Regions from separate parts of the Kineococcus arenarius subsp. arenarius genome, predicted to be linked through region 2. Evidence: riboswitches for the same ligand, from Rfam matches in the RefSeq annotation. Region 2 holds a riboswitch; each other region holds the start of a gene.
The links. A riboswitch is a leader RNA that binds a small molecule or an ion and turns the genes downstream of it on or off. The one in region 2 is predicted to bind S-adenosylmethionine.
Positions count from the first base shown of each region.

Region 1: linked by a shared signal. The riboswitch ahead of ACRYM0_RS12890 (sulfite exporter TauE/SafE family protein) and the one ahead of ACRYM0_RS04655 (ABC transporter substrate-binding protein) in region 2 are both predicted to bind S-adenosylmethionine.
Region 3: linked by a shared signal. The riboswitch ahead of ACRYM0_RS08625 (ABC transporter ATP-binding protein) and the one ahead of ACRYM0_RS04655 (ABC transporter substrate-binding protein) in region 2 are both predicted to bind S-adenosylmethionine.

Region 1 is NZ_JBJLSE010000050.1:19,591-21,840, reverse strand. It holds gene fdxA (ferredoxin) at 1-222, opposite strand, end outside; gene ACRYM0_RS12890 (sulfite exporter TauE/SafE family protein) at 219-1,127, opposite strand; SAM riboswitch class IV at 1,161-1,276, opposite strand; gene ACRYM0_RS12885 (nitrite/sulfite reductase) at 1,578-2,250, shown strand, end outside.
Region 2 is NZ_JBJLSE010000010.1:60,612-62,861, reverse strand. It holds gene ACRYM0_RS04660 (carbohydrate ABC transporter permease) at 1-136, opposite strand, end outside; gene ACRYM0_RS04655 (ABC transporter substrate-binding protein) at 133-1,509, opposite strand; SAM riboswitch class I at 1,727-1,817, opposite strand; gene ACRYM0_RS04650 (ABC transporter substrate-binding protein) at 1,932-2,250, opposite strand, start outside.
Region 3 is NZ_JBJLSE010000025.1:28,070-30,319, forward strand. It holds gene ACRYM0_RS08615 (hypothetical protein) at 1-248, opposite strand, end outside; gene ACRYM0_RS08620 (CDP-alcohol phosphatidyltransferase family protein) at 256-867, opposite strand; SAM riboswitch class I at 975-1,082, shown strand; gene ACRYM0_RS08625 (ABC transporter ATP-binding protein) at 1,171-1,980, shown strand; gene ACRYM0_RS08630 (aliphatic sulfonate ABC transporter substrate-binding protein) at 2,098-2,250, shown strand, end outside.

The DNA.
Region 1 (2,250 bases), on a different contig from region 2:
CTCGACGTTGGCCGCGGTGAACGCCGACCACTGCTCGGGCACGTCGTCCTCGTAGTAGATCGCCTCCACCGGGCACACCGGCTCGCAGGCACCGCAGTCGACGCACTCGTCGGGCTGGATGTACAGCGAGCGCTCGCCCTCGTAGATGCAGTCGACAGGGCACTCCTCGATGCAGGCCTTGTCCTTGACGTCCACGCAGGGCTGGGCGATGACGTACGTCACTGCGCGCTGCTCCTCTCGCTGTCGGTGGTGGTGAGCGTGCGGGCGGTGCGGCGGTGCCGGCGCACCGAGTGGGCCACGGCGAGGGCGCCGACGACCAGCACGAGCGCGTAGACGGCCCAGCGGACCGGGTCGGTGGCCCCGACGGCGTCGCTGCGCAGCAGGGTGCGCGAGTTCGTCAGGACGATGACGGCGCCGACGGCCGAGCCCAGCACGTGCGGCGGGGCGTAGCGCACCAGCCAGGCGGCGATGGGCGCGGCGATCAGTCCGCCGAGCAGCAGCGCCAGCACCCACGTCCAGGCGATGCCCTGCGATCCGAGCCCCACGAGGAAACCCGCGCTGGCGGCCACGGCGACGAGGAACTCGCTGGTGTCCACCGAGCCGATGACCTTGCGGGCCTCCAGCCGGCCGGAGGCCAGCAGGGCGGGGGTGCCCACGGGACCCCAGCCGCCGCCACCGGTCGCGTCCACGAACCCGGCGAACAGGCCCAGCGGCGCCAGGAAGCGCCGCCGCAGCGGCCGGTGCAGTGACCTCTCGTCGAAGCGCGCCACCGCGGAGCGCAGCAGCACGTACACGCCCAGCAGCAGCAGCACGGCACTGATGACGGGGGCGGCGACGTCCGTGGGCAGCGACGACAGCACCGTCGCGCCGAGGAAGGCCCCGACCGCGCCGGGCACCCCCACGCGCACCACGACGCGCCAGTCCACGTTGCCGAAGCGCCAGTGCGCGGCCCCGGAGGCCAGCGTGGTGCCGATCTCCGCGAGGTGGACGGTGGCGGACGCGGCGGCGGGGCTCGCCCCGACGACGAGCAGCAGCGTCGTGGAGGTGACCCCGTAGGCCATGCCGAGGGAGCCGTCGACGAGCTGAGCCAGCAGGCCGACCAGGGCGAGCAGGGCGAACTTGTGCACGAGGAGAGCCGTCCGTACGTCCGTGGACCCGCAGGTCCGCGCTTGCCGGACGCCGAACGGCGACCGGCCGGGTCCTCACCCGGAGCACCCCGCCGCGACAGGAGGGTTGCCGACCAGCGAGCCGGGGCTTGACGCTGGTACTCGTGACCGCCACTGACGGTAGACGACCCCCGGGGGGCGGTCAACACCTCACCACACCGGCGAGAACGGCGCGGTTCCCCCCGCTCCGCCCGTCCGCGCCGCGCGGACCTCCGGGACCGTGTTGGAGTTCGTGCGCTCGTGCCCTACCGTGGTCCCGTGGTCCAGCCCTCTGCCGTGCGCCTCGTCTCGCGCCGGTACGTCGACCTCATGCGGCTGCAGAGCGCCTACGCGTGCCGTCCCGGTCGCTCGCTGCACCCCACCAGCTGAGGGCCTCCTCACGAGGAGGACCCGTCTCCCCCGTGAGGTTCCATGACACCCGACGCCAGCACCGCCCCCCCCGAGCAGACCGCCCCGGCGGCTCCCCGCCGCACACCGCGCGCCCCGCGCCCCGGTGGCAACGGGCAGTGGCGCGTCGACGGCACCGCCCCGCTCAACCACAACGAGGAGTTCAAGGCCGCCGACGGGGGGCTGAACGTCCGTGAGCGCATCGAGAACGTCTACGCGGCCGGGGGTTTCTCCTCGATCGCGCCCGACGACCTCAACGGGCGGTTCCGCTGGTGGGGGCTGTACACCCAGCGCCGCCCCGGCATCGACGGCGGGCGCACCGCGCAGCTGTCCGCGCAGGAGCTGTCCGACGAGTTCTTCATGCTGCGCGTGCGGATCGACGGCGGAGCGCTGACGACGGAGCAGTTGCGCGTCGTGGCCGGCATCTCCACCGAGTTCGCCCGCGACACGGCCGACATCACCGACCGGCAGAACGTGCAGCTGCACTGGGTGCGCATCGAGGACGTCCCGGAGATCTGGCGCCGGCTCGAGGCCGTGGGGCTGCAGACGACCGAGGCGTGCGGGGACACCCCGCGCGTGGTGCTGGGCAGCCCGGTCGCGGGCATCGCCCGTGACGAGGTCATCGACCCGACGCCGGTGATCACGGAGATCGTGGACCGCTTCATCGGCGACCCGGAGCTCGCGAACCTGCCGCGCA
Region 2 (2,250 bases):
GCCCGGCCAGGCTCGGTGCGGCCAGCCACGTCGAGACGTGCCCCGGGCGGTGCCGGCCGGGCACCACCCGCCGGGTGCCGCGGCGAGCGCCCGGCTGGCGCGGAACCGTCCGCCGCTCCTCGGCGACCTGGGTCACCCGAGCTCCCGCTGCCAGTTCTCCGCCGCCTCGTCGAGGGCTGCCTGCGGCTCCCGCTCGCCCTGGATGGCCAGCGCGAGCTGGTCGACGAGGTCCTGCAGCGCCTTCGGGGCCCCCGCCTGCTTGGGCCAGACCAGCGGCTCGCCCTCCAGGCCCTCGCGGATGACGTCGGTGGCCTCGCCGGCGGCTGCCGCGTACTCCTCGGAGCGCAGCACGCTCGTCCGGGCCGGGTCGATGCCCGAGCCCGCGGTCGACGACAGCAGGAAGTTGCGCTCCTCGTCGGTCGCCCACTTGACGAAGGCCGCGGCCTTGTCCTGCTGCCCGGAGGCGCTGGAGACCCCCAGGCCGAAGCCGGAGTCCAGCGCGGTGCGCGGCGTGGTGTTCCTCCCCCCGACGGGCAGGGTGACCACGCCCCACTTGTCGACGATCTGCGAGCTGGCCGGGTCCTGCGCCTTCAGGCCCAGGTCGGTCCAGGTGTCGAGCATGGCGCCCTTGCCGGCCAGGAAGGCCGAGTTGGCCTGGTCGAAACCGGTCTGCAGCGGGGTGGGCAGCGCGGAGGGCGCCACGGTGATGAGGTGCTGCAGCGCGGCCAGCCCCTCCTCGCCGGCGAAGGCCGGGGCCCCGTCGGCGTCCACGAGCGTCCCGCCGTAGCCGGCCAGGCGGTTGATGAAGGAGCAGCCCAGGATCATCGGCACCTGCTGCGCCTCGACGATCGCGCCGTAGACGCTCCCGCCGGAGTCTCGGGTGATCTTGGCGGCGGCCGCGTCGTACTCGTCCCACGTCGTGGGCGGTGCCACGCCGTACCGCTCGAAGACCTCGGCGTTGTAGTACAGGACGTGCGTGTCGCCGTCGAAGGGCAGGCCGTACCGCTTGCCGTCCAGCAGCGTGTAGGGGTCGTAGACCGAGGGCAGGAAGTCGTCGGTGCCGATGTCGCCGTTCGCGCCGATCCAGTCGGTCAGGTCCACCAGCGCTTCGGCGTTCACCAGCTCACCGAGCCCGAAGTAGAAGTAGTCGAAGACGTCGAACTCACCGTCGCCGCCCTGGACGTCGAGGATCTGCTTGCTCGTCAGCTGGTCGTACGGGACCGCCGTGACCTCCAGCCGGCCACCGAACTCCTGCTCGAAGGCCGGTCCGAGCAGTTCGGTGAAGGCCAGCACGTGCGGCTGGTTGACCATCAGCTTGATCGTGGCACCCGTCAGGTCGACCGCCGGCTGAGCGGCCAGCCCCGAGGCGGAGGTGTCGCTGCCGCAGGCCGCGAGCGAGCCCGTCGCCGCCAGGGCGCCCAGGCCCAGCGCCGACGACAGCACCCGGCGGCGGGAGGCGAGCAGGCGCGAGGCGCCGGTGGACAGCGGGGTGCGGCGGGGCAGGGGCATGGGTGTGCTCCGGGGTGCGTGGACGGGGCGACGTCCGTGGTGGGTGCGCGCGGGACGGCGCGCTCGTGCAGGGGGTTTCCGGGGAGGCCGCGACCGTCAGGCGGTGCGCGGCGTCCCCCGGCGCATCGAGGCGCCGGTGCGACAGGCCATCGACGCCGTCCGGCCGAGGTCGACGTGGTGGCGCCGGGTGAGCGGGGTCGAGCAGTCCACTGCGAATCCTCCATCGCCCCTGGCGGGAGCACCTGCCGCTCGCGCGGTGGTTGCTGTGGCGTCGACGAGCCAGGTCTCTCGGCCACTCTGGATGGTGTGGTGCTGAGCGTAGCGGATCCCCGGGCCCGGCGGAGCGGGGCACGGGTGGGCGCGTCGCGCCCGCGTCACCGCCCGGTTGCCGGGCGGTGACGCGGCACCCGGGTGGCCGGCGCTCACCCGAGCAGGACGCGCTCCAGGTCGTCGAGCACGGTCAGGGCCGCGAGCGGACCCGCGTGACCGTGCCAGGCGGAACCACCGACCTCGACGGTCCCCGGCGGCACGCCGGGGGAGGCGGGCACCCGGCTGCACAGCACCACGTCGGCGGCCAGGTGCGGCTCCAGCGCGTCCACGGGGAAGCCGTTGGTCGGCGTGTCCTGCGCCGCGGGGCGGCGCAGGCCGAGGTCGGTGAGGACGGAGCCGCAGAACGACCAGTGGCCGTGCGCCTCCAGGCCGTCGGGCCGTCGCCGCAGCACCGAGACGACCGTCGCGGGG
Region 3 (2,250 bases), on a different contig from region 2:
CGGGGGCGGTGCAGCAGACCCACCAGCCGGTGGGCGCCGTGGCGCGCGCCGAGCATCAGCGCCACCTTGCCGAGCGTCTGGCCCAGCGCCACGCCGAGGACCACGGGAACGGCCGTGCGGGGCCTGCCGACGGCCGCGGCGAGCACCACCGCCTCGGCGTTGACGACGGGCAGGACGGCCGAGACGGCCCCCACGGCGATCGCGGCGAGGACCTCCAGCGCGACACCGGTGGCCCTCAGGTCCTCCACGGGCGCGTCACCGCGGGGCCCGGCTCAGGCGGGCCACCCGGACGGCGGAGAGGCACTTGACGGCCAGCACCGCCACGGCGACCGCCGTCGCCGCCCCCTCGAAGCCCAGCACGAGGCACGCCACCACGCCCGAGGTGTTCAGCGCCTTCGCCGGCTTCGACCAGTTCCACAGCCAGACCCGCCGGTCGACGAGGTGGAAGTGGTTGGGGCTGACCAGCGGCCAGCGCAGGAAGGCCAGCGACAGCAGGCAGTCCACGACCATGAACTGCAGCAGGAACACCGCTGCGGGCACGGCGATGGAGGGGTGCCAGCCGAGGTAGGTCGTCAGCAGCACGGCGGTGCAGGCGCGGTCGCTGAGGATGTCCAGCACCGCCCCCTGGCGCGTCTCCTGGTCCATCAGGCGCGCCACGGCGCCGTCGAGCACGTCGCCCACCCAGTACGCCAGGTACGCCACCAGCAGCAGCGCCGGTGAGCCGGTGGCGGCCGCCGCGCACCCGAGCGCGACCGCGACCGCGGTGCGCACCGCGGTGACCGCGTTCGCCGTCGTCGTCCACGGTTCCGCCACGCCCGGCGCCGCGGTGCGGGGGGCGGGGTGGGGGGCTGTCCGGGAGAACGGCATGGCTCGTCCACCGTAGTCGCGCGCGTGCGCCCCGTGGTGAAAACGCACGTCACCCTCTCGGGGGCCACCCGTTTTGACAGGTGCGGGCGTCCTCGCGTTTGATGACGCCACCATCCAGAGCGGCCGAGAGACCTGGCTCGACGACGCCGCAGCAACCTCCATCAGCTCCCTGGCCGGAGCGGGCGGTGCGGTGCTCACGCCAGGAGCGATGGAGGAGCAGTGTCGGCCGTACCCACGCGTCCCGCGTCCAGTCCAGCCACGTCCGGCGCCGCCGTGCCCGGCCCCGCTGTGCCCGGCCCCGCCGTGGCAGCACCCGGCGGTGCGCCCGCGGCGCAGCGCGTCGAGGCCGCCGGCGTCGCCCTGCGGGGGGTGGGGCGCTCGTTCACCACCGGCTCCGGCAGGCACGACGTCCTGGCCGGGGTGGACGTGGACGTGGCGCCCGGCAGCACCGTGGCGCTGCTGGGCGCGTCCGGCTCCGGCAAGTCCACCCTGCTGCGCCTGGTCGCCGGGCTGGACACCCCCACCTCCGGCACCGTGGAGGTCGGCGGCGAGCCGGTGCGCGGGGTGGGCGGGCGCACGGCCGTGGTGTTCCAGGAGCCGCGGCTGCTGCCGTGGCGGGACCTGGCCGGCAACGTCGCCCTGGGGCTGCCGCTGGGCACCCCCCGCGCCGAGGGGCGCGCGCAGGTGCTGCACCAGCTGGAGACCGTGGGCCTGGCCGGGTTCGCCGGTCACCGCCCGCGCCGGGTGTCCGGCGGCATGGCCCAGCGCGCCGCGCTGGCCCGCGCCCTGGTGCGCCGCCCCGGTGTCCTGCTGCTGGACGAGCCGTTCGCCGCGCTCGACGCCCTGACCCGCCTGAAGATGCAGGACCTGCTGGACGACGTGCAGCGCGGTACCGGTGCGACCGTCCTGCTCGTCACCCACGACGTCGACGAGGCGCTGCACCTGGCCGACCGCGTGCTGGTGCTGGGAACCACCGAGGGCCGTGCCGGCGCCCACGTCGTGCGCGACCTGGCCGTGGGGCCGCCGCGCCCGCGCGACCGGGGCGACGCCGACCTCGCCCACCTGCGCGTGGAACTGCTCGAACTGCTCGGCGTGCCGCGCGCGCACGCCTGAGCGCCCGGCCCCCGGCCCGGGCACCGCTGCACCCGCGAACCCCGCGGCACGCCTGCTGACCCCTGCGAACCCCGTCGTCCGCCGCTCGTGCGGGCGACCCTGCCCCTGGAGAGAACCGTGTCCCACTTCCCCCGCCCCCTCGCGCGCCGCACCGCCCTGGGTGCCCTGTTCGGCGGCGTCGCCCTCGGTGCCGCCGGCTGCGTGCAGGGGGAGTCCTCCACCGGAACGGCGCCGTCCGCCGGTTCCGCGTCCGGTGGCGGGGACACCGTC